DNA from 4 places in the Lysinibacillus sp. RS10 genome. Region 2 is predicted to be linked to each of the others. Evidence: riboswitches for the same ligand, from Rfam matches in the RefSeq annotation. Region 2 holds a riboswitch; each other region holds the start of a gene.
The links. Region 2 has a riboswitch for cobalamin ahead of ACB089_RS02020 (FecCD family ABC transporter permease). Riboswitches for the same ligand answer to the same signal wherever they lie in the genome.

Region 1 (7,765 bases), 1.5 Mb from region 2:
TAACATGAAAATCATTTCACTGGCTCCTCTTCATGGTCATGATGGTGGTCGTGGTCATGGTCATGGTCATGATCATGATCATGATCATGATCATCGTGGTGATGGTGGTCGTGCCCATGGTCGTGGTCATGATGGTGATGATGATGCGCATGTCCATGTACCGCCGCATAAGCACGATAGTTTTCTAAATCTTGCATACCTGTTGATGTACCATTCACAGCTTGCTCAATACGCTCTAATAACACATTTTGTAAACGCTCATGATAGCCAAAATAGTTAGCGATTTGAATATCACTGTCTGGATATTTCTCGTTAAATTGCTCGCACATACCATGCATGCGTTCCATTAGGATACCTGTGAATAAAAAGTACGGTAGCATAATAATTTTTTTAGCACCAAGTTTTACACAGCGCTCAATGCCTTCTTCAACACGAGGATCTGTTACACCCATAAAGGCGCTTTCTACGTACTGTACAGGTAGTTTTTCCCATAGCAGACGTGTAATTTTATAAAAATCACCATTCGCATATGGGTCACTGCCGCCTCGTGCAATTAATAAAATGGCAGTATCCTTATGTTCTTCTTCCGCATTAAAGCCAATCTCTGCTAGGCGGTCTTCTAGAATCGCAAATATTTCTTCATGGACACCAATTGTTTGGCCATATGTGAATGTAATATTTGGATAATGCTCACGCGCATGCTCGATTTCTGCAGGAATATGCAGTTTTGAATGTCCCGCATGAAGAAGAATAATCGGAATAACATGTACCTCAGTAGCGCCCTTCTTGACACAGTTCGTAATACCTTCTTCAATGTTTGGCGAAGCAAACTCTAAAAAACATGTTTCTACTAAAAAACTATCATCAATACGAGGTGTCATTTGCTCAATAAATGTACGTACCTCATCATTTCCTGCTGCTAAACGGCTCCCATGGCCGACAAATAAAATTGCTTTCATCCTCATTACTCCTCACTAGTCGCCGCACGGAGCTGGCTCAACTTTTATTTTTGAAGACATATCCTGATACGTAAAATGAAGTATCTTTTTCACACGCTTAAAGTATTTAAACAATCGTTCATTTGGATGTGCATTTGCTTTATACTCTTCGATAATATCTGTGATCAGCGGTATAAGTTGCTCAGGTTCTAAACCCTCCACAACAGGCTGGGCCGCATGTGCTGTACGACCAACTGGCTTAGCCCCAATAAAAACATCAAACTTACTTTTGCGATACACAATACCAATATCATCAAATACCGCTCGATAACATGCCATACCACAGCCGTTAAAGCCTATATTTAACGTTTTCGGTAACGACATACCGCCAAGCTTTTCCTGAATCTCTTCCGCATAAGGAATCGAATCAGTCTTTTCTCCATAGCAGAAATCACAAGCCTTTAACGATAGCACGTCACCAATCGGTGCTAGTAAAAAGCCAACTTCTCGAAGCTTTGCTGTAATCACTGCAGGATCAGTCGTTGGAATTTTCAGATGAATTTGATGGTCTGGTGTATACTCCATCGTTCCTTCTTCTCCAACTACCTCTGCTAGCGTCATCATTTGTTGAGGAGTAAAGAACTTATTGGCTACTCCTGGACTCACAGCTAATTCAAAAATGGATTCCATTTTTTGTTGAACAAGTTTCGGAGTTACCCTCACTGCACTTGTTCCCTTCACCATTGCTAGTGCTGTTGTCGCCAATTCAAGTGATGACTTTTTTTTAGGCTTTGGTTCTGATGTTATGGCTAAACTGGGCTTAATACGATTGGCATTGGGATCTGTCGCAAAATCATTACGAGCCTGACCTGTTTCTTGATTCATTGCCCATGGTTCATTTTCTTCTTTTAGACGTTGATGTGGCCGTAACGGTTGTTTTTCATCGCCGAGTGTATATTTACGCTGATAACCACGTGGCGTAATCATTTTATTGTCATAGAAGAACGTTGATGAATTCCCGATAACAACAGTTGTTAGCATGCCAATATCATGTTCTAGCATTTCTGCTAAAGTCGTCATCGTAATTTCCTGACGTTCACGATACGCACTTTTCACTAGTCCTACCGGTGTATCTGGAGAACGATATTCTAATAAAATTCGTTGTGCCTCTACGATTTGTCTCGTACGACGGCCACTTTTTGGGTTATAAAGAGCAATAACGAAATCAGCCATTGCCGCTGCTTCTACTCGCTTTGCAATTAAATTCCAAGGTGTTAAGTGGTCACTTAAACTAATCGTACAGGCGTCATGCATAATCGGGGCACCTAGTAAACTTGCACATGAATTGATAGCAGAAATACCTGGAACAATCTCTACTTCAACACCCGTTGCTTCCGTCCATCCTAGCTCAATTAAAACTTCATACACTAATCCCGCCATGCCATAAACGCCAGCATCACCGCTCGATATAACCGATACGATACTTCCTGCCTCTGCTTGGCGCACCGCTTCCTGTGCACGAGAAACTTCTTCTGTCATACCAGTACTAACTATTGACTTTGCACTTACTAAATCCTGAATAAGCTCAACATATGTTTTATAGCCTATGATCATATCACTTTGTTGAAGTGCCTCAACAGCACGAGTCGTAATATGTTTAAAATCCCCAGGTCCAAAACCAACTACGAAAATCTTTCCTTTTTGCGCCATTTTGTTACCCCTCTTTCACCTTTTCAATGCCTTTAATGGCTGTTGTTTGTGCTGTACGCTGTAACGAACCTTCACGCAGTGTAAAGACATGCTCATTTTGTAATACTTCATGATTTAAATCTTGTACAAGTGCCCGCGCATGCTCTGTAGTCGGCACACGGTACCAATTCCCCTGAGGATAAGCGATAACAACACATGCATCCTTACATCTACCATTACAGCGTGTCCTAGTCGTATGTATGTCCTGATCAAGCGCTTGCATTTGTATTTCATCACGGATTGCCTGTGTAATTTCCTCTGCATCTTTTTTCATACAGCTACTGCCATTGCAAATAAAAAGATGCGTTTTCATCCCCTCTAAATTCCAAGTTGTCATTGTTGTTCTCCCCTCATTTGCTTTTAGGAAAAAGAAAAAACCTTTACTCTAGACGAAGAGTAAAGGTTTAGTAGAAGCCAAATTAAAACGAATATATACAGGTACTCGCTCTCGCTTCAACTTCTCCCTCCGAAAAGTTTGCATGCATTTATCACAATAAGCAGGTTTCCTGACTTAAGCTTCCTTTTACTTTCGCGCCTTCCTAAGTTTTCACTAGTGGCATTTGCGATTTCATCAGCTATTACAGTAGCGGGGGCTGTATCGGATTTTCACCGATTTCCCTATTATCTCGAAAATATTCAAGCACTTATTGATGTTTTATATGAAATTGTTTAACTTCTTTCAGCAAGTCTCCCACCTGTATAGGTGGTGAGATGAATACGGGTTTTTATTTTTCAGCAAGTGTCCAAACATCCGCTGAAAGAAGTTAAAGCCTCCGGCGGATGTCACGAAATCGGAAAGGAGTTCTTTGTGCAAGCACAAAGCCGATTCCGGACGCAATTATGCCGAGGCATAATTGATTGTGATAGAAAACTGTCTCTATCATATCTTAATTTTTAAAAATTTCAATATTTCTTTCTCAAATTGCGACATTTTTATTAAAAATTCAGAGAAAACACGAAATTTTTATCTGTATTTATCTGAATTTTCGACATTGACCTTTAATTCTAAAATTTTTATAAAAAGTATAGCATATATGTGGAAATTCATGTTACACTTTGTCGTGAAATCTCACAACTTCATTCTTTTTCGGTGCGAAGTGTATACCATTTCGCTTAAAAGGGAAGCCGGTTCAAGTCCGGCGCGGTCCCGCCACTGTACTAGGGAGTTTTATAGATCATGTCACTGTCCAAAGGATGGGAAGGCCTATAAAACGTTGAACTAAAGCCAGGAGACCTGCCGAAAAATATGTGATCGTTTCAACCTACGAGGATAGGTGTGCGGCTTAGCAGATTAAAATTTTATTTGCCTCTTTTAGCTATGCACTTTTCCAAAGTCGGAGAAGTGCTTTTTATTTTCATTCAGAAGAGACTCCATCTCATGGTGGTAGATGTTTACAGATATAGCCAAAACACCTCCTGAATGAAAATAAAGCCTCCGGACGCAATTACGCCAAGGCGAAATTGATATCGTTCGCACGCTACATTCGAAAAATATAATGTTAGGAGGAGAGATTTTGAAATTCTCACGTTGGAAGCTTAGTTATTTCTTGCTGGCATTTTTATTTGTGCCAAATCGTGCATTTGCTATGCATATCATGGAGGGCTTTTTGCCGATTGAATGGGCAATTTTTTGGTGGGTCTTATCGATCCCATTTATTATTTTAGGATTACGCTCTATTCGTAAAACCATTGATGAAAATCCTGAAACAAAAATGATACTAGGTTTATCCGGTGCCTTCGCCTTTGTATTATCAGCCTTAAAAATTCCTTCTGTAACGGGGAGCTGCTCGCATCCGACAGGAGTTGGACTTGGGACTGTTCTTTTTGGACCACTAGCTATGAGTGTGATTGGGACAATCGTTTTATTATTCCAATCTTTACTTTTAGCACATGGTGGGCTTACAACATTAGGGGCAAATGCATTTTCTATGGCAATTGTTGGTCCTATTATTGCTTACTCTGTATTTAAGGGCGCACAAAAAATGGGGCTATCATTTTCAATAGCTGTTTTTTTAGCAGCAATGCTTGGTGACTTAGGTACATATGTTGTTACATCTGTACAATTAGCTCTTGCCTTCCCTTCTGAAGTAGGAGGATTTATGGCATCATTCACAAAATTTGCTGGTATTTTTGCATTAACACAAATTCCGCTCGCGGTTAGTGAAGGAATTTTAACAGTGATCGTTATGAATTTCTTGAAAAAATATAATGTGAGCGAACTAAAAGCATTACGTGTTTTCTCAGCTAAGGAGGCACACTAAAATGAAAAAAAATTTACTGCTCTTGGCAATTGTTGTGTTTCTAGCTATCATTCCTCTTTTTATCCAAAAGGGTGCAGAATTTGAGGGTGCTGATGGCCAAGCAGAAGCAGCAATTGGTGAAATTAACGCTGACTACGAACCATGGTTTGAAAGCATTTGGGAGCCACCAAGTGGTGAAATTGAAAGCTTATTATTCGCTCTACAAGCTGCTATCGGCGCTGGATTTATCGGCTATTTCATCGGCTTTATGCGCGGCAAACATAAAGAAGGTTAAACGATATGTTACTCATTGATAAGTATGCTTATTTGAATAAGCTAGCGTCAGTTCATCCGCTAGAAAAAATGACGTTATCCTTAGGACTACTATTATTGTCGCTGATCATGAGAGATGAACGAATTTCACTCATTACATTTATTGTAATGAGTGCTTTTACCATTTTAAGCGCAAAAATCCCAGTTAAATATTATGCAAAACTGCTATTACTACCGGGATTTTTTTTACTTTCTAGTTTAGTATCAATTTTAATTTCTATAGCCCCATCAACAAGCACTCTCCCTACACATATTTGGTCATTTTCTATTAACGGTTGGACAATTTTTGTAGGGCGCGTGAGTATAGAAACAGCCCAGCAGCTTTTTTTCATCGTCCTTGGTAGCATTAGCTGTTTGTATTTTTTAATTCTTACAACATCCGTACAATCGATCTGCTATGTTCTACGACTATGGCGACTTCCCACTTTATTTGTAGAGCTAGTGGAACTAACGTATCGATTTATTTTTATTTTTTTAGACAGTATGCAAAAAATTCATCTTGCCCAGCAGGCTCGATTAGGTTACCGCTCCCCTATGCAATGGCTACGCTCAATTTCAATGCTAATTGCAGCTTTATTTGCCGAGATGTTTCAGCGAAGTCGTGAACTAAACAATGCAATGCAGGCACGCGGTGGAGAAACTGTCTATTGGCAGGAGAATGTTACCTATTCCATGAAAAACTGGCTAGGTATGGCTGCTATTTTTATTTCCCTTATCATTTATGGAGGTTTTTTCTGATGACAGATTTATACTTTGAACTAAAACAATTATCCTACGCTTATGCAGATGGAACCCATGCTTTGACAGATCTTACACTCCAAATTCCAAAGGGGAAAAAAATCGCTTTACTTGGTCATAATGGAGCTGGGAAATCGACTTTATTCCAGCATTTAAATGGCATTTTAAAGCCTACCACTGGAAATATATCCTTTTGTGGCAAGGAACTTAACTATAGTAGAAAAGCATTAAAAGAATTGCGCCAACAGGTTGGAATTGTTTTTCAGGATGCAGACAACCAGCTTTTTTCAGGTACTGTTATGCAAGATATTGCATTTGGACCTTTAAACCTTGGTTGGACAACTGAAAAAATTGAAGAGAATATTGCATGGGCTGTTGCTCAAACTGAAGTTGAACCATTACTCGATAAACCGATCCATTTTTTAAGTGTTGGCCAGAAAAAACGTGTTGCAATGGCTGGAGTACTAGCGATGGAACCATCTGTTTTATTATTAGATGAACCAACAGCTGGACTTGATAATTATTATGCTGCACAAGTTTTACAGTATTTAGCTAAATTAGAGAATGGTGAACGGACTATTTTACTGGCAACGCATGATATCCCATTAGCTTATGAATGGGCAGACCAAATCATCGTGATGGAAGCTGGAAAAATCATTTATAATGGGGACCCTGTTGAGTTGTTCTTTCAAGAGCAATTGCTTGAACGGGCCCATCTCGAACGCCCATGGGTCTTTGAAATGGCGATTGCCTTGCAAAATAAGAAACTATTTGAGAAAAACATTACAATGCCTCGTTCGAAGGAAGATTTACAAAAACTTATTGAGCAGCTTTAAGACGATGTTTTAAGGATATAACATTTCTTGGACTATAGTTGCGTGTTTTCCACTTGTAGGGCTCATTACCATAACGTGTGGTTGATTGTAGTGAAGGCTGGGCGCTTATAGCTGATACACTTCCCTTAACTACAATCTAAAAGAGTGACTCCCCCCGACCTCTCGCACCACCGTACGGACAGTGCCTTTCAGTAACGAATATTACCTGTTGTCTCAAGGATGTGAAATCATAGACTTTTTATAGTCCTAATGAGGGTATTCGTTCTCCCTTCCCTTTCACTAAGGCTAGTTTACTGATACAAATTTTCATAGATTTTACATAAAGGAAAAATATAGATTGGTACTTTTGGAAAAATAACATCTTATTTACGAAACTTTTCTATCATTCATCCGTAATAGTATAGATGTGACTTATATTAAACACTCAAGGAGGTAATACAGTTGAAGAACTGGAAAAAGAAATCATTTGCTATAGTAGCATCTGCTGCACTAATGGTGCCTACTGCTTCTGCCTTTGCTGAAGCACCACAAAAAGCAGAGAAGAACCCAGAGTCAGTGAAAGTAGCTAGCAATCAGAAACAAACAGAAAAGAATCAAAAAGAATGGATTAGTAAGGATACAATTATCGTCAAACATTCTGGTCTTGATAAGAATGTGCATAAAAAAATTGGCGCAAAAGTAATCCGCTCTATTCCTTCATTAGGTTACGATGTTATCCAACTTAACAAAGGAGTAACTTTAGAAAAAGCAGTTTCATATTATGCAAATCAAAAAGGGGTTAAGAATGTTTCCCCGAGTTACATGTATCATTCCTTTGGCAATGGCGGAGACCCAAAGAAAAATGATATGTATCATTTAAACTTACTTGAAATTGATAAGGCCCTAGAATTAGCAGGCAATAACGAAGTAAAAGTAGCGGTTATCGATTCTG
Region 2 (7,765 bases):
TTTATCCGTCAGCTGCTCTGATAGCTCTATAATACGTAAAGAAACCCCTTTAATAATTTGAGTACTTTCACAATTAGTACAGATTGTCGCCATATTGCAAAGCTGTTCACCACATTTTGCACAGACGGTCTGATAATATTTACCAAGCAAAGGATTTAAGCCATAATTAGCTGTTACAGCTCGATTTTGCTGTTCATGAAGCGCCATTTTTAATTCTGTAAAATTGGCATCAGATAGTCTTAATTTTTGATACTCGCGTGCAATTTTCCCAAGTGAATGTGCATCAGAATTGCTGACAAATGTGTATGCTTGAAGCTCTCTAATGTTACTCACCATATCGGTATCAGAACTTAAACCTAGCTCAATCGCATCTATAAGTTGAGGATCAAATACTTCTGTTAAACTACGATGTACCCCTTTTCCAAACAAGCTTTTAAATGGTGTAAAGACATGAGCAGGAATAAAAAGCCCTCCTAACTCACGCACCTTTTGTTGCAATGTTTGACCATCACAATAGATTCGCTGAGAGCTTAAATGGATATTTTTCATATGATGAGACATCCAATTTGAAAATTCCCCCATAAGCGAAAGTGTTGGAAAATAGGCAAGTACATGGATTGGTCCAAGGCAATAATGATCATAAATCTCAATTTCAGCGCCTGGAATAAGGGTTGTGTCTTGATAACGAAGTCCTCCCTGTACTAGCTCCTTTAGCTCCCCTTGTTCAATCATCCCTACCATTTCATCCATTATCTCTGGTGAATGACAATCAATAATCCCGATAATATCTAGTCCCTTTCTTGTACTAGCAATCTCAAGAATTCTTGCTAATGTTAGCATCTTACTGCCCGTAATTTTGACAGCTCGCCCACTAGAAGTACGTCCAATATGAATATGTAAATCCGCATAGAAATCTTTCATCATTTGTAACAACTCCCATTGTATTATGTACAAAGTGGAAATACCTCACATTGCTGCAAGGTATTCTCGCTTCATTATGAAGGATGGTTATTATTATTTGACTCATAGGCACTAGAACTCTGTGCTGGCATTGCTGAAGAATCATATGCCACTAATGTCACGCCAATTGTCTTCTCTAGCTCATTAATTTTTTCAAGCTGTTGCTGATCCAGTTGTGCAAGCTTAATCTCTTCCATTTTCATCAATTCCTTTCAGAAATAAAGTTCCCCGAATAGGAAAAATGTATACACGAGAAAGATGACTGATTTTCAGTCATTTTTCTTTGACTTTATGTCAGCTATTTTGTAACATTTAAATAAGCAGGTCAAAAGCGAGGGATTTCATGTCAAAGGAAGAGAAAATTATTCAGGCTGCAATTGAAGTTTTTCGTGAAAAAGGAATTGAAAAGGCTAAGGTTTCAGATATCGTAAAAGCTGCAGGTATCGCACAAGGAACATTTTATCTTTATTTCCCTTCACGACTTTCAGTAATGCCAGCTATCGCGAAAGTTATGGTTGAAAACATTATTACTGCAATCGAAGAAGGCGTATCAACTCAAAAACCTTTTGAACAACAACTTGAAGAAGTTGTAGACGTTGGCTTTTCTATAACAAAAGAATATGGCGATCTCGTTGCACTCATCTATGCTGGTATTGCACAAACTGAGCATTTGAAAGAGTGGGAAAATATCTATGCTCCCTATTATGCATGGATGGATAATTTTTTATTACAAGCTCAACAACAAGGAACGATACGTGCTTCGATAGATACTTCACGGTCTTCCAAGCTCATTATAGGTTTAATCGAATCTGCAGCTGAACAAGTTTATTTGTTTGATGATTGCAAAGATGAAACGATGAAACTTGTTAAGCTCGAGCTCCTAGACTTTTTACACCATGCACTTGGCCTACGTCACCCATAAGTGGCGTTCTCTTTTACATTAAAAATGACTGAATGTCAGTCATTAGAAAACTATCACGTGAAAGGAATCTCTAATTATGCAAAAAGATTGGATATATGTTGGATTAACTAGTTTGTTTGAATTGTTTTGGATATTTGGTTTTAATGTTGCCGATTCTTGGTGGCATTGGGTTATTATCGTGTCCTTAATTGCGTTGGATTTTCATTTCTTATCGAAGGCTTGTGAAAACCTACCTACAGGCACTGTTTATGCGACTTTCGCTGGGGTCGGTACAATTGGTACTACATTAATGGACATTTTTATTTTTGACGGTGAATTTAATGCTATTAAAGGAATTTTCATATTTATTATTGTACTGGGTGTTATTGGTCTTAATTTAGCTGATAACCCTTCAAAAGATCATGCTGAAAAGAAAGGAGCTAATGCATAATGGGTTGGTTACTTGTTTTATTAGCTGCAATTTCAGAAATTATCGGTGTTGTAGGTTTACGCTTTTATAGTCAGGAAAAAACTATACGTAATTTATTAATATATGCGGGCGGCTTTGGACTGTCCTTTGTACTTTTGTATACATCCTTTAACTATTTACAGTTAAGCATTGCCTATGTAGTCTGGGTTGGGATTGGTACAGTTGGTGCTGTTCTTGTAAATATTATATTCTTCGGGGAGTCTAAAAATATGAATAGGATTATTAGTATCATTGCTATTATCATTGGTGTGGCAGGATTGAAAGCAGTATCTTAAATTATTTGGCTCCTGTTCTTTGTGTTGTGAACCAATATTGGAAATTTCCTTTTCGTTGAAACTATATTTTATAATTGCTTATATAAATGAAGATAAAAGGAGTTTTGCTGAATGGTATATTTATTACAAGTTGATTTTACAATGGACGGTCCTTTTGGTGATGAAATGTCTGAAGTATTTAAAGATTTAGCTCATAGCATTAATGACGAAGAAGGAATCATGTGGAAAATTTGGACTGAGGATGCGATAGCTAAAGAAGCTGGTGGTGTTTATTTATTCGAGACGAAGGAAAGCGCAGAAAAATATTTAGCCATGCACTCTGCTCGATTAACAAGCTTCGGGATAACAACTATTCGGGGTAAAATTTTTGAAGTTAATGAAGCCTTATCTTCTATTAACAATGGTCCTATCCATAAATAACAGGCGTATCTGTTATTACAGATACACCTTATAGTGTTGAAATACAAAATGGGCAAGAGAATCTTTGTGAATGTTGTGGCGCTTTAAATAAGGGTGGTTTCTGTTCCAAACTATTCGCTTTCGCACAAAAAACATCTGACAAAGCGCTTAGTCGGAACGGAAATCACCCCTCGTTTTGCCGAAGAGCCATACTTTATTTATGTAGTTTTTAAAGCTTTCTTCGTAAATTGCTCTGAGACATACGTTAAATAAGGCTTCCCTGTAAGTGGATGTGTTTGAATATCAGCGTAAACACCAAAAACATCTTGTAATAATGCTGGTGTAAGTACTTCTTCTGGTGTTCCAAAATTGACAATTCGCCCTTGCTGTAAAACATAAATTTGATCACAATACATAGCTGCAATGTTTAAATCATGTATTGCGGCAACAACTGTTAAATGCAGAGTTTGAATTAGATCCATTAGCTGCAATTGATGCTGTATATCTAGATGATTCGTTGGCTCATCTAAAATAAGCATCTGTGCTTGCTGAGCGAGGGCACGGGCAACCATCACACGCTTTTTTTCTCCGCCTGAAAGAGAACTAAAGCTACGTTTCTCTAAATGAGCAATTCCTGTTTGATTTAGTGCATTTTTCACAATTTGAAAATCTCGTTCCTGATCAAGCTCGAATAGTTTTTTATGTGGTGTTCTTCCCATACTCACTAAATCATGTACGGTAAAATCGAATACGACCGGCGTTTCTTGACTCACTACTGCTAAATTTTTCGCAATACTTTTACTCGACTGCTTTAAAATATCCTGTTCATTTAATAATACTGTTCCACTTTCTGGTTTTAAAAAACGATACATATTCTTTAATAGCGTTGACTTCCCACTACCATTAGGACCGATTAACCCAACAAATTGTTTTTCCTTTATTTGTACACTTACTTCATGTAATATGCGTTCATCAGAAATGGAGAAAGATACTTGTTTCGTCTCTAATGTCATATGCTTTAATCCCCTTCACCGAAAGAATAATTGTTACGACGTAGTAGCCAAATGAAAAATGGCCCTCCACAAAAAGCTGTGATAATTCCAATTGGCATTTCTTCAGGTGCAATTATAATCCGAGCAAGTGCATCTGCCCACACTAAGAAAATTGCCCCAAACAAAGCACTAATCGGTATGACATATTTATGGTTTGAACCTACGATCAGCCGTACAATATGCGGAATGATTAAGCCAACAAATCCGATTGAACCACTTACTGCGACGAGCACACCCGTTAATAACGATACTAATAAGATAAGCTGTATTCGAAATTGTTGTAAGTTAACCCCTAATGTAACCGCTGCTTCTTCCCCAAGAAGTAATAAATTTAAGCTTCGATAATGGAGCCATAACAAGGCAAATACCACGATAAAAATAACTGTAGGAATTAAAAGATTACTCCACTTCGCACCAGCTAAGCTTCCTAGCATCCAATACATGACTGCCTTCATTCCGCCCTCTTGCTTCGACGTCATTAATATAAAATTTGAAATAGCAGATAGAATAAACGACACCGCCATCCCTGAAAGTAAAAGTCGAAAGACAGAAACTCTACCGCCAACACGTGCTAAGAAGAAAACTAACGCCATTGCTGTCAGAGAACCTATAAATGCAGATACGGAAAGAGCATAAACGCCAAGAAATGAAAAAGCACCTAAAATGATGACAGCTGTGGCCCCAACCGTTGCACCAGAAGAAATCCCTAAAATATATGGTTCGGCAATTGAATTACGGACAAGAGCCTGAATAGCTGCTCCTGCAATTGCCAACCCTGCTCCAACAATAGCAGCGAGCAATACACGCGGAACTCGTATTTGCCAAATAATAATTTCCTGAGAACGACTCCAATCTTGGTCGATTAAGTTTTGTACAATTGGTATTTTGGAAAGGATAACCTTCCATACGTGAATTGGCGTAACAGAAACCGATCCAACCATTATGCCAATTGTCATTGAAATGATTAGTACTAAAAGAAGAGTCATTGATAGTAGCATAATTTTTTTATTCATCTGTTTATTAACTCCTAATCATTAATAATAGACTTAATGAAGATAAAAAAAGGGTATTCCATGCAAAATACGCATAGAAATACCCTAGATTAAACAAAGTCAGAAAGATTTCCTTCTACTATTGTCCGTAATCGCTTTCATCCTCGTGGGCATTACAGATATTCGCTAATTGGCAGGTCTCCTGGCTTCGAATCAATGTACCTATGATTGCCTTCCCATTCTAGAACAGTGGCTGAATCATCATAGAACTCCTCGTTACAGTTGCGGGACAGCGTCGGATTTGCACCGACTTCCCTTTTAAGTGACACATTTACAAGATGTCACACCATTTGCATCTGATATTTTAAAATTATGACGATTCTATCATATATTTTAATAGTTAGTCTATTACTAGTAATTATTTATCAAATTAAGAAGGATAAATATTTTTGTGTTAACCTATACAAAATATTAGGTTGACACAAAAACTTTATTTTTTTACACTATTATTATCAACATTACTTATTAGGGGTGAAATAATGACAACAGTAGCGGAACACTCGCATCACAAATTAAGAACAGTAGATATTGCTTATATTGGACTATTTTCAACATTGATGATGATTGGCGCTAATATTACTTCCTTTGTACCTTTTATGGTTGTTGGTGGCGTACCCATCACGCTACAAACATTTTTTGCTATATTAGCAGGACTTATTCTTGGCAGTAGAAAAGGTGCACTCGCTTGTACTGTTTATATGTGTATAGGTTTAGCAGGCGCACCTGTATTTGCACGTTTCAGTGGTGGCTTTGGACAAATTTTAAGTCCTACATTCGGTTTTATCGTTACTTTTATATTAGCTGCATATGTTGCAGGGCGTATTGTAGAGCGCAGTGGAACGAAAAAAAGCTATGTAATGGCTGCTTTAATTGCAACAGCCATTAATTATTTACTTGGGACTAATTGGATGTACTTCGCCTACAAGTTATGGGCTAGTGCTCCAGAAGCTTTTTCTTATAAGATGGCATGGCTTTGGATGATGCCTCCATTACCAAAGGATATTATTTTAGCTATATTTGCCGGTATTTTTGCATACCGTCTCCAAAAAATAGTGAAAATAATTCCTGTTAAGTAACGTAAGCCCTTCTTTAGTTTGATGCTAAAGAGGGCTTTTTGTTTTGAAACTCCTATATGAATGCTGTCCACAATTTCTGCACATTTATTTGCTACATTAAGAGCAAATAGTGAGGAGGAATATAATATGTTATTCAAAAGAAAGTGGTCAATTGGCTTAATGGCAGCAGTAGTTTTACTAACATTATCGGCTTGCTCTGCCGATACAACTAAGTCAGAATCCGATTCAAAAAATAACATCGAAACTGAACATAGCACAGTGATGGATCATTCCACGATGAACCATTCAAGCTCTGGCGCAGTACCAACAACTTTGAAAAATGCTGAAAATCCAATGTTTCCAGTTGGAAGCACCGCCATTATCACGGATGGACACATGGCAGGTATGAAAGGCGCAGAAGCAACGATTGTTGGCGCTTATGATACGACAGCATACATTATCTCCTATGAGCCAACTACAGGTGAAAATCGCGTAGAAAATCATAAGTGGGTTATTCATGAGGAATTGATAAATCAAGGTGAGGCCCCATTAGCTCCGGGTACGGAAGTCAAAACCGATGCATCTCATATGGAAGGCATGGAAAATGCGACTGTCCATATCGATGAGGCAATACAAACGACAGTTTATATGATTGATTATACGTCTACAACAAATGGCGAGGCCGTAAAAAATCATAAATGGGTTACGGAAGAAGAGCTAGAAGCAAAATAAGGACTAATACGCTGGACAGCCTGAAGCAAAAGTAAACGCTCCACCACTTTTGTCCGTGGGATTGAAGCAACCTTAAGGATGTTGCGCTTTAGCCTAAACGACTATGCTCCAAACAAGCGAAAAAAATCTATAGTTTCCTTCATAATCGAGTAGGAGGGAGTGACTAACTCCCGACCTCTCCAACCACCGTACGTACGGATCCGTATACGGCGGTTCAATTAAGATGAATAACGCAAGATTTCATAACGAGCTTGCAGACTTTTGAGCCCTTGGTTACTCCAATAAGAGTTACCAAGGGTTCTGTGTAATATTGGACTTTTCGAAATACGCCAGTAACTCTTGCGAGTATTGCCCCATTCGTAAGCCTTCCAGTCTGGAACTCCTAAGCGAATAAGGTTGCGCACTTTCGTACGAGGCTTCTTCCAATTCTTCCATAAACACATGCGAAGTCTTCTTCTAATCCATCCATCCAGTGATTCAAATATTGATTTCGTATCCGCTAATGAAAAGTAGCCACACCACCCAATTAAGTATTGATTCAATTGTTGAATTCGGTACTCCATTGGAAATGGCTTCTTTCTAGCTGTTAATTCCCGAATTTTGTTCTTCATTCGCTTTATGCTCTCTTTCGCAATTCGAACTTGTGGTTCTTTGCGGGAGGTAAAGCTAAATCCTAGGAATTTACGTTGCCAAGGACGAGCCACTGCGGATTTCTTCTCATTTATTTTCAATCGCAGCGTCTTCTCAATAAAGGTTTTGATACTTGCCATCACTCGTTCTCCTGCTCGTTTTGTTTTCACATAAATATTGCAGTCATCGGCGTAACGGACAAATTTATGACCACGTTTC
Region 3 (7,765 bases), 1.9 Mb from region 2:
TTATATAAGAAGGGCTCACTTAGTCCATTAACAACATCACTGGCATTGAAGGTATATGATCGATTAGCAGGTGTCAAAAAGCATGAACGTAGAACAATGCTGAATGCTCAGGAAGCAGCAGCACTAGAGCCTTTACTCAATCGAGATGAGCTTGTCGGTGGTGGTTATTACGTTGAATATCGTACGGATGATGCCCGTCTGACAATAGAGGTGCTGAAAAAAGCGGTTGAATACGGGGCACTTTGTCTAAATTATGCGGAAATGACAGAGTTTTTATATCAAAAGAAAAAGCTTGTAGGCATAAAAGTAAAGGATCATGTGACAGGGAAAATGATCGAAGTGCATGCTGCGCAAATCGTTAATGCTACTGGACCTTGGGTAGATGAGGTCCGACACAAGGATAAAGTAGCAGACAAAAAGCAATTACGACTCACAAAAGGGGTTCATATTGTTCTTGATCAAAAGGATTTTCCATTAAGGCAAGCAGTATATTTTGATATATTGGATGGACGTATGGCCTTTGCAATTCCACGTGATGGCAAAACCTATGTTGGGACAACAGATACAGTTTACGAGGGAGACCCTGCACATCCTGTCGCAACCAAAGAGGATGTTGATTATTTAATGGATGCTGCAAAAACTGTTTTTCCAACTGCAAATATTTCAAGAGAAACGATTGAATCGTCGTGGGCAGGTGTACGTCCCCTTATTTTTGAAAAAGGAAAGGATCCATCTGAAATTTCACGAAAAGATGAAATATGGACAGCTCCAAGTGGACTAATGACAATTGCAGGTGGCAAACTAACAGGCTACCGTCAAATGGCAGAAACGATCGTTGATAAAATTGTGAAAACACATAGATATAAGCACGCAGGTCCATGTATAACGCGTGAATTATCGCTTTCTGGTGCGAAAGGCATCAACGCTCTCAATTTCCCTGACTATACTGCGTATAAAGCAAGAGAAGGCGTTCAATATGGTCTTAATTATGATGAAGCGAAGACACTTGTTCAAAAATATGGCACGAATGTAGATGCGTTATTTAACCAGGTGAAATATTTGCATGAGCATGGAAGTACGATGCCCCTTGCCTTACATGCAATGTTACTTTATGGCATAGAAGCAGAAATGGTGTACACACCAAGTGATTTCTTTATTCGCCGTACAGGCTTATTATACTTCGATATTGATGCGGTAAAACGTTATAAACAGCAGGTCATTCAAGTTATGCAACAACATTTTCACTATACAGAGTCACAAAGAAATACTTATATCGCTCAACTAGAGCAAGCTATTTTAGATGCAACAAGTTTTGTATAGGAAGGAGTGTAGGTAATGGAGCGCTATATTGAAATGTCAGATGGCCATTTCCTGTTTACTCGAACATTCAAGCCGTCGAATCCATGTATTGGTCATATTCATATTTTACATGGTATGGCGGAGCATAGTGGACGTTATGTGAAATTTGCTCGTACTCTTAATGAAGCTGGCTATGCAGTGACAATGCATGATCATCGAGGACATGGAGAAACGGCAGCTTATAATGGCACTCTAGGTTTTTTTGCTGAACAAAATGGGTTTGACCGTGTAGTAGAGGATGCACATGAGGTAGTGACATTATTGCATGCACAATTTGCAGATGTACCTTTGATTTTATTTGGTCATAGTATGGGGTCGTTCATTACTAGAAGATATATTCAATTGTATAGCGAGCAAGTGGATAATGCGATTCTTTGTGGAACAGGGAATGTTACAGCATTGCATAAGATGGGGAATTTAGTAGCAAAAGCATTGGCCAAGCAATTTGGTAAAGAGACGGAGAGCAAAATATTAAATAAGCTTAGCTTTGGTAGTTTTAATAAGCAGTTCCCAAGTTCGAAGACTGCGTATGATTGGTTATGTTCGGCAGAGGATGAGGTGCAAAAATATATAGATGATCCATATTGTGGCTTTATCCCAACAAATCAATTTTTTGTGGATTTAACAACTGGTTTTAAGTCGTTAAATCGTAAAAAAGAGATAGCGAAAATAAAGAAAGAGTTACCGATATTATTGATAAGTGGTAGCAAGGATCCAGTTGGAGAACAAGGTCAAGGCGTATACTCTGTGGCAGAACAATTTGCAGCAGCGGGCTTACAGGATGTGACGGTCTACTTATTTGAGGATAAGCGTCATGAAATTTTGAACGAAGATAATCAAGAGGCAGTCTATCAAGTTTTATTACGGTGGTTAGAAAAATATGATACAAGATAAAATACAGCGAGCAGAGGTTGTAGCAATCGTAGGACCTACTGCTTCTGGTAAAACGGCACTAAGCATTGAGTTAGCGAAAAAATATAATGGCGAAATCATTAATGGTGACTCCATGCAGATTTATAAAGATTTAGATATTGGTACAGCGAAAATTACGGAAGAAGAGATGGAAGGTGTGCCACATCATTTAATTAGCTTCAAAGAGCCAACGGAACCTTTCTCAGTAGCTGACTATCAAAAATTAGTGCGTGCTAAAATTGCGGAAATTCAAGCACGCGGCAAGCTACCGATTATTGTAGGGGGCTCAGGCTTATATGTACAGGCAGTGCTCTATGATTTTCAATTTACTGAGGAGCAGGTAGATGAAGTAGCAAGAAAAGCCTATTATGAAGAACTGGAGAAATTAGGTCCAGAGGCTATGCATGCTAAACTTAAAAACCTTGATCCACAAACAGCAGAGACCATTCATCCAAATAATACTCGCCGTGTCATACGTGCGTTAGAAATGATTGAACTTAGTGGCGTTTCAAAGGCAGCAGAAGCACATAATCGTGGAGAAGTTCCACTTTACAATCATGTGATTATAGGGCTTGGGCAAAATATGTCACGTGAAGAGCTCTATGATCGTATTAACCTTCGCGTTGATATAATGATGGAAAAGGGGCTTTTGGAAGAAGTAAAGGGTTTATGGCAGCAAAATATTCGAGATGTACAGTCAATCCAAGCGATCGGCTATAAGGAATTATATGATTACCTAGATGGAAAATGTTCTTTAGAAGAAGCCATTGACAGTTTAAAACAAAATTCTCGCCGCTATGCGAAAAGACAGCTAACATATTTCCGCAATAAAATGGATATTTACTTTCTTAAAAATGAAGAACAACTATAGTTGATTGATCTCGCCTTATCGTAGATTTTGTTTTTATACTTTTGATAAATTTCTAAAAATTACTAATTGATAAATTGGTAGAACGTGCTAATATAGGAATGAAGAGGTAGGAAGAGAGCAAGGGGAGGCATATTTGATGAAATCAATTAACTTGCAAGATACATTCTTGAACCATCTACGTAAAAACAGTGTTTTTGTTACTGTGTTTCTGTTAAACGGATTCCAGTTAAAAGGGACTGTGAAATCCTATGATAATTTTACAGTGTTATTAGTAGATGTTGAAAGTAAACAGCATCTTATTTACAAACACGCTATTTCTACATTTGTTCCAGCAAAGCAAGTCGATTTTTTAGAGACAGAAGAATAGAAACATTAGAGTAAAACAGTTAGTGTTCATGACACTAGCTGTTTTTTTGCCTTCAGGCTATAATGTAAAAGGAAATCGATATATTGGAGGACTACACAGATGAAAACTATGGAGACAACAGAAATATTAGAACTATTAGATGCGAACGAAGATCTATACATTATTGATGTTCGTGAAGATGATGAGGTAGCACATGGTATGATTCCTGGTGCTCAACATATTGCTCTTGGGACAATCCCTGATCGCGTAAATGAATTAGATGCTTCAAAGCCATACATTATCGTTTGCAAAGCTGGCGCTCGTTCAGCAAATGCTTGCTCATACTTAGAAGCTCAAGGGTTTGACGTGACAAACCTTGAAGGCGGCATGCTTGCGTATGATGGAGAGTTAGAATTTAAATAATGACATACTTTAAAGAGAAAGAGCCTATTAATATTTGCTCTTTCTTTTTTCTTGTTCTTATTTTTTAGTGAGTTCATGATGAGGCTAAAAATTTTTTCGAAATTATTGTATGGATTATCCTTTTTTTGCTCATGAATCTTTAGGTTATAACTGGCAAAGTTTAAACTGGTATATCTAATACCTACGTCCGTGATGCTTCATTATTATCTCTTACACCTAATGATCCTTATATCGATAGACCACTCGCCCAAATCCCATTTAAACCAACTTCCTCTACAACTTTTGCGGAAAGACCGTTATAGGTATCCATTAAAAAATTAAGTGTGTCTGAGTATATTTTTTCATTAAAAAATTTTGTTGTTTTTCCGATATCTTCCATCTTGTGACTCGACATTATCATATGACTAAAAGTAAAGATTAGCAGGGCAGGTATATTAGAAACTAATGATGTTGAAATCAAAAAATGGTGTATTGAGAACAATCATAATGCTACTTTTCTAGTGTAGTAAATATAATTATGGGACTCAAAATGAAAAATATGAGATATCGCGTTACCAAGTCTCACTCACCTATGCAAGATAAATCTATTTACATACAATACAGTAACCTCCATAAGTGGAGAGGACTACACTATCAATACAAAAGAAATAAAAATATCTAACTAAATGAGGTGAGTTTATTGAAAAACGGACTTGGAAAATGGGAACAATGCTTACTTTTAAAACAAAATCCTTTAACAACTAACTGCATGCCAGAATCAACACTTTACAGTCTAGAAAACCTAATCTATTTATTAAATAAGTATGAGTATATTTATGTGAAACATAATACCACTGGACAAGGAAGAGCAATGTATAAAGTCTACAAAAGAAAAGATGGACACTATTGTTTTAACGGATTTACCATGCAAGGTGAAGAAATAAGTAAATGTGTAGCAGCAATTGAGGATTTCCACCAAGTTCTACATCCATATGAGAAACACGGTAGATTAAGCGGAATTTATATTATACAAGAGGGGGTCAAAAGTCTAACCCCTGATGGGAATTCAATATCTATTCGTGTTCATGTTCAAAATCTAAAGGGAAAATGGGTAATTGGTGGGATTTACGGAAGGGTGGCAACTGAGGATCATGGGATTGTCAATTCAAATCGGGGTTCTAAAGCAATATCGATTGAGGAATTATTATCAAGTTATTTGATGATGGATAATACAAAGAAAGATCAAACAATAGATTCTCTAAAAGAGGATTCAATTTTAGCAGCTGAAGTAATAGCATCCCACTTTCCTTGTAGAGAATATGGCATTGATTTTGGAATAAATCTTGAAGGAAAACCTATATTATTTGAAGTAAATACAACGCCAAGCATACGTAGTTTTGCCAAAGTTGATAGGGCGATCTGGAAGAATATTGTTGAGATTAGGAAAATGCAAAATGAAGGCTAAGTTTGAAATGTAGTTATTTTTCATGTTAGTCATCAGCATATTTTTATTCAATAGACATACATCAAAAAATTACTTTCCCTACTATATTTATAGGAAAGAAGAAACTTAATTGCATCCGTTACTTGTGAACGATTAGGAATTTACCTAGAAAAAATGGATTATGGTTGAGTAGGCGCGTTATGAATCAATTTTCTATTGGAGAAGATTCAGCATGGGCTCAATTTGCCAGCCCTCAGGAACCTGAATTCGCGTACGTTAGATTTATTTGGTTATTCGAAGTGTTAAAAGATTCCTTTGCTGGCATTCACTCCAAAAGAGTGAATGCCAGCAAAGGAATCCTTGGAACAATTTTTCATTTAATCAAATATATTGACACAAAAAACACTTTATCGTAAATTTAAAATAATTGCATAAAAGCATTAGGTGCCCATTGCGGGAGAATAGGGAATAAAGTGAAAAGCTTTAGCGGTCCCACCACTGTAAAAGAGAGTTTCATAGAGAATGCCACTAGCATAGTCTGGGAAGGTTCTATGAAATGTTGAAATTGAGCCAGGAGACCTGCCTAACTGCTTCGTATTATATAGACGATGGAAAAGTCTGTAGTTTATTTGTTATGAAATAAACTACAGGCTTTTTATTTTTTTCTCTAAATCATATCTTCGAGTAATGGGGCAAAAAAGAAAGGGGAAATTTTCATGCAATTATTACAACAGACGATACAAAACATTCAAAGTACTGACCACAAAATGATGGAGAAGGCAAGAGAACGCATAGATGCACTTTGCAAGCCTCCTGGAAGTTTGGGAAGACTAGAAACCCTTGCTGTGCAACTATCTGGGATTACAAGAGAACTATTTCCTGCGATTGATCATAAAGCGATTATTGTATGTGCCGCAGATCATGGTGTTTGTGATGAAGGGGTGACATCTAATCCACAAAATGTGACGGTCTTTCAAACATTAAATTTTCCTAGAGGTGGAACTGGTGTCTGTGCTATCGCAAGAATCACAGATGCTAAAATTGTCACAGTAGACGTTGGCGTAAAAGAAGATATTCCGCATGATGCTGGTGTTATCCTAAAAAAAATTAAATATGGAACGGACAATATGGCAAAAGGTCCTGCCATGTCAAGGGAAGAAGCCATTCAATCTATTGAAGTAGGAATTGAAGTAGCTACGGAAGAAATAGCAAAAGGGGCGAATGTACTCGGGACAGGTGAAATGGGGATTGGAAATACAACACCGAGTGCTGCAATATTATCGGTTCTTCGTGCGTGTCATCCGATTGAAGTGACAGGGGTCGGTGCAGGTGTTGGGCCAGGTGGAATCGACCATAAAATAGAAGTTATTCATAATGCTATTACATTAAACAAACCAAATCGTGATGATGCTATTGACATTCTTGCAAAAGTTGGTGGTTTAGAAATAGGTGCTATGGCTGGAGTTGTACTCGCTGCAGCTGCAAATCGCAAGCCTGTTGTGATTGATGGCTTCATTTCTACTATTGCTGCACTTATTGCATACGAACTCGAACCAAAAGTAAAAGACTATATCATTCCTTCTCATGCTTCCGAAGAACCAGGTGCTAAAATTGCTGCTGAAATGCTCGGAGTTGAACCGATGTTGCAGATGAATATGCGATTGGGCGAAGGCTCTGGTGCAGCTTTAGCGTTTCCTATTTTGGACGCAGCATGTTCCATGATGAAAAACATGACAACATTAGAGGAAGCTATGCTGCTGTTAGAAAAGTAATTAAATATTATGAGATTCTAAAAACAAGTTCTTATGAAAGTAGTTAGTCAGCAAGTACAAAGTTTACTTAGGCTAACATACTATTTCTATTAGGATATATTGTTTCTAGGCGCTGCTACACATAAACAAAAGTTATAGTTAAAGGATTTAAAATCTGCTATTGATAAAAAATAAGAGGCTGGGACAAAAAGAAAAAATGTTAGACCGATTGCAATTGGTCTAACATTTTTTTGATTTAGGAAGGAACACTCTACTCATTGAAGCGGAAAAGTTATTATCTGTTTTCGTTATTTTTCAAAATAATCGAGTTCTGTCCCAGCCTCTTGTTGTTATACGGTGATGTAAGGAAACTTGCTATGCCCGTTGCAACTTCCGCAACGGTAAACGCCATTTCTTCATATATGAAAGAACTCTTAGTGCTGTAATTACACCAAACAATATATATAAATAGATATCCCCTGAAAATAATTCAAGCCCGATGATAAGTCCAGCTAGTGCTGCCCACACACCATAGACTTCATCACGGAGAATTAATGGTTGTCGTCTAGCTAATAAATCTCGAACAATCCCACCACCTGACCCTGTTAAGACCGCAGCCACAATAACTGCACTAATGGGCATGTCGAGCTTCACGGCATAGAGAGCACCCTGAATTGCAA
Region 4 (7,765 bases), 1.2 Mb from region 2:
ACCAATATATGGTTCATCCTGTCTTTCATGAGCACGTGACACATCAACGGCATTGCCGACTCCAGCTGTAACAGCAACAAATAGGCTACCAAAAGGAGCTTTAAATTCATTTATAGCTACAAGATTTGTCGGAACAGCTGTTAACATAACGACTGTACTGGTAGGTGAAAAATGCTCCTTTTGTAAAAATTCAGCGACCTCTTTCTTTACATCACTAATGACATAATCTATTGGTACAGAGCGATTTAATAAGCAATCATACCAACCAATACCGGGATTATGTACAGCTGAGGAAACCGTTTTTAACGGCAACTCTGATTGAAGCTGAATGTAATGCTCCGTAACAGTGAAATTTTCGTTTTTGATGACAGCACGTTGCTGATGTTCGACTGAGGCTGGCATCATTGTAATTTGAGGCTTTGGAATTTCAGGATGTGCATAAGTTGCTACTCGCGCATGATAGATGTCTTCAATTTGCGAAGCAATTAATACTTCATGTGGCGCTCCAAATGCTCGCATCCTTCCACCTTCCATTAGTAATAATTCATCACAATAAAGGGAAGCTAAATTCATATCATGTAGTACCATAATAACGGTTAAACCGCATTCAATTGCTTCCTTTCGTACCATATCTAAAATTTGACGTTGATGGGCAATATCTAGATGGTTCGTTGGCTCATCTAGCAGTAATATTTCCGCCGTTTGCGCAAGAGCCTGGGCTACAAAAACTCTTTGTTGTTCCCCGCCTGACAAAAATTCCATCGATGTCTGTTCATAGCGTTTCACACCTGTTTGCAGCATTGCATGTTGGATTGCTTGTTCATCTCGTTCAGTCCAACTTGAAAAGAAGCCTGTTTGATGGGGATAACGTCCAAGTGATACCGCCTCACGTACACTGTTTGAAAAGGCATTCGCATGTAATTGTGGTAGCACTGCCATTTTTTTTGCCAATGCACGTGCATTATAAGCGCTAATATTTTTACCGTCTACTACTATAGTGCCTGCAGTTGCTGGCAGTATGCCACTCATTACTTTTAATAGTGTGGATTTCCCACTACCATTCGGTCCTAAAATCCCTAGTACTTTTCCTTTTTCAACGGAAAAACTTATATCCTGAACGATCGGCACATCTTCATAGCCACCAGAAAGATGTTCAACAACAATCATGCCCGTCCCCCCTTGCTTCTACGTTGCTTATAAAAAATATAAGAAAAAACGGGCGCCCCAATAAATGCAGTAATTACGCCAATTGGTAGCTCTCTTGGCATAATAATTGTTCGTGCTATTAAATCACAAATAATGAGCAAAGTTGCCCCATTTAAAAATGATAATGGCAATAAATGACGATGATCTGAACCCCAAAGCATCCGCGTCATATGGGGTACAACTAAGCCAACAAAACCAATCGTACCAGAAACTGCTACAGCTGCTCCTGTCAACATTGACCCGCCTACCAAAATTATATATTTACTACGCTTAACATTAACACCTAAATGTTTCGCGCGTTCCTCTCCATATAACAAAACATTTAACTCGCGTCTTTGTGTCCAAAGCATAATTGAGCCAATGATCACAAACGGAATAATCATTTGAACAAAAGGCCAACCTCGCATCGATACTGAGCCGAGCAACCATCCCATAACTTGTCGTAGCTCCTCACCAGATAATGCAATCATTAAGGAAATTAAGGAACCTAAAAATGAACTAAAGATGATCCCTGTTAAAATAAGAGTCTCCATTTTTAGTGAGCGGTCTACTATTCTAGCAAAGCCCATGACAGCTACCATCGTTAATATTGCACCTATCATACTGAAGATTGGTAATGCATAATGGCCTACTACCGGGATTGATATACTAAAGAAAATCGTCATCACTGCGCCAACTGATGCACCAGAGGAAACACCTAACGTATAAGGATCTGCCAAAGGATTTTTTAGTAAGCCTTGAAAAGCAGCCCCTGCAATGGCAAGAGATGCTCCGACAAGTCCCGCCAACAGGACTCTAGGTAAACGAATTTTCCATAAAATATTGGCAGCTGTCTCATCAGCCGCCTTATTCCACAATACTTCTAGTGGAATATGAACTGAGCCTATCGCTACGCCACACCAGATGCTAATAATTAGAAGCGTAATTGCTGTTACATAGGCTATAATCGTTCTACTCATTTAAAGGCTCTCCCCCTTAGTCTATCTGTGCCTATATTCAACGACTTGTTCTTCTGATTTATCGATACATTTTGGCTTGAAATCGCCTAATATTGAGAATTTATCGACATCCATCTTACAAAACAAATACCCCTCATCAAAAAAGATGAGGGGATCAAATTTGCACAAAAATACGTATACAAAATCCACCACCCTATCCTCGTAGGCCGCAACGTGTTTTCTATAAAGGCAGGTCTCCTGGCTCGTGCTTCATTCGCTTTTTCAAGCCTTCCCGAAATTTTCAGTGGCGCAGATTGAAAAAACTCACACATACAGTGGCGGGACCGCATCGGAATAACACCGATTTCCCTTTTCACTTTACATAAGTAAAGAACCTTTATAATTTTCAGTTGATATAATTATACATGAAAAAAAAAGAGGCTGGGATAAAACTGGACAATACCTTAAAAAGCGCAAGAAATCAATTTTAGAAACGTTGATTTCTCGCGCTTTTCTTATGTGATTTTTTTTAATCTTGCTATAAAAATATACTTTTGTCCCAGCCTCTAATCTATCAGACTATATCTAAAAAATACTGTACCGTTTTCATTGGCTCACCAATTTCTCGCAATGACCATGTACTCTCTAAATAAATATCTGCTAGCTTTTCATATTTACCGCCGAATTTTTGTGCCCATTCGACTGCTACAACACTTTCATATACATGTGCCATTTTTTCTGCAACCTTTTTAGCCTCAAATGTTTTCGTTGCTTCATCCAAACGACTAAATGTTTGCAAAGTCAAGTCTAGTTTTACTAATCGCTCTGCTACAATTTCTACTAATGGACTGTCAGCTAGTTTTTCTAGACGTTCCTCCATGATACGAACAAATAATTCATGTGCATGAAACTTATCTACTAAACGAATGAGCTCCAATGCTAAAATATTGGCAGTCCCTTCCCATACAGTCAGCACCTGTGCATCTCTTAATAAGCGAGGTGTAACAAAATCCTCTATATAGCCATTCCCTCCGTGCAATTCAATTGCTTCACTAGCATAATGTACCGCTTGCTCTGCCGTTTCTTTTTTCATGATAGCAATATACAAGCGATTCATAATGATGTCCTGTTCATTGCCCTGTCCACTTGTTACTTTATCGTACAGCTGAATAACATCAAAAACAGTGGCAACTTCTACATGAAGCTTGGCAGCAAATTTCCCTAATGTATCTTGAATCATAGGATATTGCGTTAAAGGCTTACCAAATGCATGACGATTGGTTACATAATGCTTCGCCTCTAGATAACCGCGACGCATAATGCCGATAGAAGCAACTGCATTGCAAATTCTTGATAAATTAAGTGCCTCCAGCATATAATAAATCCCCTTATTCGGCTCACCGACAACATAAGCTAGTGCGCCATCAAATTCCACCTCACCAGAAGGCACTGCGCGAACGCCAAGTTTATCCTTTAAACGTCGAATGCGGAGGTTATTCACAGTGCCATCCTCATTCCGCCATGGAACCGCAAATAACGTCAAGCCCTTTGAGCCTGTCTGTGCCCCCTCCATACGGGCCAATACCATCGCTACTCCACACATTCCTGCGTTAGATGCGAAATATTTCTCACCAAATAAACGATACTGGTTGCCGTCTTTTCTCGCCTCTACAACATTCGCGCCAACATCAGAACCACCTTGACGCTCCGTTAAAAATGTAGCTCCCTCATATAACTCAGTATCTCCTGTTGCACAAACATGTGGTAAAAAGCGCTCCTTCACTTCATCACTTGCATAATGATCGAGTAAATAAGCCGTTGCCATTGTTAAAGTAACAGGACAGTAAAAGCCTGGCTCAGTATGGGACAGTATATAGCCTTGAGCAAAGCTATACACATAGTTGCCCTTTCTACCTAATTGCGGAATATCCTTATGCACATAGCCAACAATACCGGTATTGTATGTCTCTTCAATCGTTTTTTTATAGCCATCATTAACCCAGACCTCTGACACTTCTTCACCATATGCGTTATACCTTTGTAAGCGAGGTTCACCCTCTCTATCCGTATGTTTCGCTCTCACATCAATATCTCCAGCACAGAGCCCTCCGAAATCTGTTAGCTCGCGTGTTGCATATTCTGCAAACTCTTGATCTAGCATCATTTCTAAAATCTTATGAAGTGTATCGTCATCTTTAAAAAAATTCGTTGTTTTCATTTCTGCCTGCTGTAAAACCTTCATGCTATCTCACCTCTTGTCCCTTCAAAGATTGTTTTAATATTTTGCCTGCTGCATTTCGTGGTAGCGCTTCCATTTGTTCAAAGAGGCGTGGTATTTTATATTTAGCAAGACGCTCCTCTAAATAATTTATAAGATCATTTTCAGCAATTGCCTTTTTAGAAGCATAGACGGCCTTCACCGTTTCTCCCCATTGTGGATGCGGAACACCTATTACAGCTACCTCAATAATCCCGTCATAGCTTAACATACTATCTTCTATTTCCTTCGGATAAATATTAACACCGCCTGAAATAATAACATCCTTTTTACGATCAACAATCCAAATATATCCACCCTCATCCATACGCGCTAAATCTCCTGTTTTAAGCCAGCCATCTATAAATGCAGCCTTTGTTGCGATGTCATCCTTGTAATAGCCCAACATATTGCCTTCACCAAATAACACGATCTCTCCAACTTCACCAACGCCGACACCTTCTCCATTGTCGTTGATAATACGCAGCTCCGTGCCAAGTGGTGCACGCTGACCAATACTCCCCGCCTTCGTTTCATGCTCCCTACCAAACAATAACGAACCGCTTGGACCAGCCTCCGTCAAACCATAAACACAAGTTAAATGAGCTGTTCGGAAAGCCTTTTCTATCAAGCGAATTTCATTTTGTGATAACGGCGCACCTCCATAAATCCACCATTTCATCGAAGATAAATCTGCTGTTTGCAATCTCGGCATTTGAGCAGTTAGCAAATAGGCGACAGGTGCACCAAAGAAATGCGTTGTCCTTTCCTGCTCGATTGAATCAATACACAAATCAGGTGTAAATGTTGGTGTTAGCACATTTGTTGAGCCTACAAGTACGCCTGCCATTAAAAATAAATGTAATGGCGCTGAATGTGTCAACGGCATCATGAGAAGGATTCGGCTTTCAGGCTTTACTTCCATTTCTACTGCAATCATTTGCGCTACAGTTAAAATATTACGATAGCTAAACAACACACCCTTTGGTTTTCCCGTTGTACCCGATGTATATAAAATCGTCGAGACATCATCTTCATTCAACTGACAATCAATTGTTTGAATGCTTGCATGTTGAATAAGTGTTTCATAGTTTAACCAACCAGCATGCTCTTGCCCCGTTTTGATTTTTAAAGGAACGACCGTGATGTTTTCAACTGCCGCAAAAATTGCTTCATGAACTAGAATAGCTTTAGCGTCTGCATGCTGCGCTACATATTCAACCTCTTGCAGCGTAAATTTCGCATTTACTGGAACGACAATAGCTCCAATACGCTGGATTGCAAAATAGCTAACAACAAACTCTACAACATTTGGCATAAAAATGATGACTTTATCGCCTTGTCGTACACCTTGCTCTAATAAAGCATGACTAAAACGTGTCACTTGCTCATCCAAATCACGATAGGTCACTCGTCTACCTTGACAAACAACCGCTTCGCTCAAAGGATACTTTCGCGCATTTCGTGCTAACAAATTCGAACTATTCATCGTACATCTCTCCCTTTAAAGTCGCTAATTTTTTAGTAAACACGCCTTGCAATTGCTGTAACTCATTTTTCATTTGTACAAGCTCTGCTATTTTGCTATCTATTTCTTGAACTTTTTGTTCCCCATATTCGACCGTACGCTCCAATTGCTGAATGCCAGTGCGGTCAAAATCAAACAGCAATACCATCTCCTTAATCTCCTCAAGTGAAAAACCGTAACGCTTTCCCCGAAAAATAAGCTTAAGCTTCGCCAATTCTTTTTTTGAAAAGGTTCGTTGATTAGTAGATGAACGATTGGGATTAAGCAGCCCAAGCTCCTCATAATAACGAATTGTCCGTGTTGAAACATTAAACTGCTTAGCCACTTCTTGAATCGTCTTCAACTTCATCTCCCCCTTCACATTTTCCATCAGTATATCATTGACGCTAACGTAAACTTCAACAAGATTTCTGAATCTTTAAGAAAATTATTGATTTAAGGAGATTAATTGTGACATTTCGATGGAGCTGTTCTTCTGTTTGCTGGTTCTATCCATCGCTTTGGCGGGGCGTTCCGTCGCTTTGATGATTCGTTCCGTCGCTTTGGCGGGGCGTTCCGTCGCTTTGATGATTCTTTCCGTCGCTTCGGATTTGTTCCGTCGCTTTGATGATTCGTTCCGTCGCTTCGGCGGCTTGTTCCGTCGCTCTGGTGGTTCTTTCCTTCACTTTGGCGATTCTATCCATCGCTTTGGATTCGTTCCGTCGCCTTGATGATTTGTTCCGTCGCTTCGGCGGCTTGTTCCGTCGCTCTGGTGATTCTTTCCTTCACTTTGGCGATTCTATCCGTCGCTTCGGATTCGTTCCGTCGCTTTGATGATTTGTTTCGTCGCTTCGGCGGCTTGTTCCGTCGCTCTGGTGATTCTTTCCTTCACTTTGACGGTTCTATCCGTCGTTTCGGATTCATTCCGTCGCTTTGATGATTCGTTCCGTCGCTTCGGCGGCTTGTTCCGTCGCTCTGATGGTTCTTTCCTTCACTTTGACGGTTCTATCCGTCGCTTTGGATTCGTTCCGTCGCTTCAATGATTCGTTCCGTCGCTTCGGCGGCTTATTCCGTCGCTCTGGTGATTCTTTCCTTCACTTTGACGGTTCTATCTTTCGCTTCGGATTCGTTCCGTCGCTTTGATGATTTGTTCCGTCGCTCTGGTGGTTCTTTCCTTCACTTTGGCGATTCTATCCATAATTTTGACTGTTCTATCCACGACTTTGGCTACTCTATCCTCACTTTGGCGGGGCCATCCTGACTTTGGCCGTTCTATCCATGACTTTGGCTGCTCTATCCACGACTTTGGCTGCTCTATCCACGACTTTGGCTGTTCTATCCACGACTTTGACGGTTCTATCCACGACTTTGGCGGTTCTATCCACGACTTTGGCGGTTCTATCCACACTTCAATGATTCGTTCCGTCGCTATGGCGGGTCGTTCGGTCACTTCGCCGATTCTTTCCGTCACTTCGGATGCGTTCGGTCGCTTTGCTGATTCTTTCCGTCGCCCCGCAGCTCTAGCTATCAAATCCATTTCAATACAAAAAACCCCCGGTACATTGTTGTGCCGGGGGCTAGAAAGACTTTTATTACATTTTTTCTGGTGCAGATACGCCGATTAAACGTAGTGCGTTGGCAATTGTTGTACGAACAGCCGTAATAAGGGCTAAACGCGCCTCTGTTAGCTCTTTATTTGAAGCATCTAACACTTTTTCAGCGTTATAGAAGCTGTGGAATGCAGCTGCCGTTTCTTGAATATAGTTGGCGATACGGTGCGGTGTACGGTGATTCGCAGCATCAGCTACCATTTTCGGGAAGTCGCCCACTTTTTTCAGTAAATCGATCTCTTTTTCA

Region 1: another riboswitch for cobalamin. It lies ahead of ACB089_RS09645 (energy-coupling factor ABC transporter permease); the one in region 2 lies ahead of ACB089_RS02020 (FecCD family ABC transporter permease).
Region 3: another riboswitch for cobalamin. It lies ahead of cobT (nicotinate-nucleotide--dimethylbenzimidazole phosphoribosyltransferase); the one in region 2 lies ahead of ACB089_RS02020 (FecCD family ABC transporter permease).
Region 4: another riboswitch for cobalamin. It lies ahead of ACB089_RS21995 (FecCD family ABC transporter permease); the one in region 2 lies ahead of ACB089_RS02020 (FecCD family ABC transporter permease).

The regions. Positions count from the first base shown of each region.
Region 1 is NZ_CP167122.1:1,884,010-1,891,774, reverse strand. Features, by position in the region: gene cobK (precorrin-6A reductase) at 1-15, opposite strand, end outside; gene ACB089_RS09660 (sirohydrochlorin chelatase) at 12-959, opposite strand; gene cobJ (precorrin-3B C(17)-methyltransferase) at 975-2,648, opposite strand; gene ACB089_RS09650 (ferredoxin) at 2,653-3,024, opposite strand; cobalamin riboswitch at 3,166-3,350, opposite strand; cobalamin riboswitch at 3,759-3,944, shown strand; gene ACB089_RS09645 (energy-coupling factor ABC transporter permease) at 4,202-4,948, shown strand; gene ACB089_RS09640 (energy-coupling factor ABC transporter substrate-binding protein) at 4,950-5,222, shown strand; gene cbiQ (cobalt ECF transporter T component CbiQ) at 5,228-5,998, shown strand; gene ACB089_RS09630 (energy-coupling factor ABC transporter ATP-binding protein) at 5,998-6,834, shown strand; gene ACB089_RS09625 (S8 family serine peptidase) at 7,276-7,765, shown strand, end outside.
Region 2 is NZ_CP167122.1:376,248-384,012, reverse strand. Features, by position in the region: gene ACB089_RS02055 (endonuclease Q family protein) at 1-921, opposite strand, end outside; gene ACB089_RS02050 (hypothetical protein) at 996-1,157, opposite strand; gene ACB089_RS02045 (TetR family transcriptional regulator) at 1,304-1,882, shown strand; gene ACB089_RS02040 (multidrug efflux SMR transporter) at 1,959-2,312, shown strand; gene ACB089_RS02035 (DMT family transporter) at 2,312-2,626, shown strand; gene ACB089_RS02030 (monooxygenase) at 2,738-3,046, shown strand; gene ACB089_RS02025 (heme ABC transporter ATP-binding protein) at 3,244-4,038, opposite strand; gene ACB089_RS02020 (FecCD family ABC transporter permease) at 4,044-5,090, opposite strand; cobalamin riboswitch at 5,244-5,435, opposite strand; gene ACB089_RS02015 (biotin transporter BioY) at 5,609-6,205, shown strand; gene ACB089_RS02010 (YdhK family protein) at 6,332-6,916, shown strand; gene ltrA (group II intron reverse transcriptase/maturase) at 7,135-7,765, opposite strand, start outside.
Region 3 is NZ_CP167122.1:3,636,414-3,644,178, reverse strand. Features, by position in the region: gene ACB089_RS18640 (glycerol-3-phosphate dehydrogenase/oxidase) at 1-1,320, shown strand, start outside; gene ACB089_RS18635 (alpha/beta fold hydrolase) at 1,336-2,253, shown strand; gene miaA (tRNA (adenosine(37)-N6)-dimethylallyltransferase MiaA) at 2,240-3,142, shown strand; gene hfq (RNA chaperone Hfq) at 3,279-3,509, shown strand; gene ACB089_RS18620 (rhodanese-like domain-containing protein) at 3,609-3,911, shown strand; gene ACB089_RS18615 (hypothetical protein) at 4,138-4,290, opposite strand; gene ACB089_RS18610 (YheC/YheD family protein) at 4,591-5,355, shown strand; gene ACB089_RS18605 (hypothetical protein) at 5,535-5,750, shown strand; cobalamin riboswitch at 5,760-5,936, shown strand; gene cobT (nicotinate-nucleotide--dimethylbenzimidazole phosphoribosyltransferase) at 6,051-7,106, shown strand; gene ACB089_RS18595 (trimeric intracellular cation channel family protein) at 7,461-7,765, opposite strand, start outside.
Region 4 is NZ_CP167122.1:4,375,089-4,382,853, forward strand. Features, by position in the region: gene ACB089_RS21990 (adenosylcobinamide amidohydrolase) at 1-1,167, opposite strand, end outside; gene ACB089_RS21995 (FecCD family ABC transporter permease) at 1,164-2,165, opposite strand; cobalamin riboswitch at 2,375-2,558, opposite strand; gene ACB089_RS22000 (acyl-CoA dehydrogenase family protein) at 2,719-4,386, opposite strand; gene ACB089_RS22005 (class I adenylate-forming enzyme family protein) at 4,388-5,890, opposite strand; gene ACB089_RS22010 (MerR family transcriptional regulator) at 5,883-6,272, opposite strand; gene ACB089_RS22015 (hypothetical protein) at 6,409-6,639, shown strand; gene ACB089_RS22020 (hypothetical protein) at 6,636-6,845, shown strand; gene ACB089_RS22025 (hypothetical protein) at 6,842-7,051, shown strand; gene ACB089_RS22030 (hypothetical protein) at 7,090-7,533, shown strand; gene argS (arginine--tRNA ligase) at 7,501-7,765, opposite strand, start outside.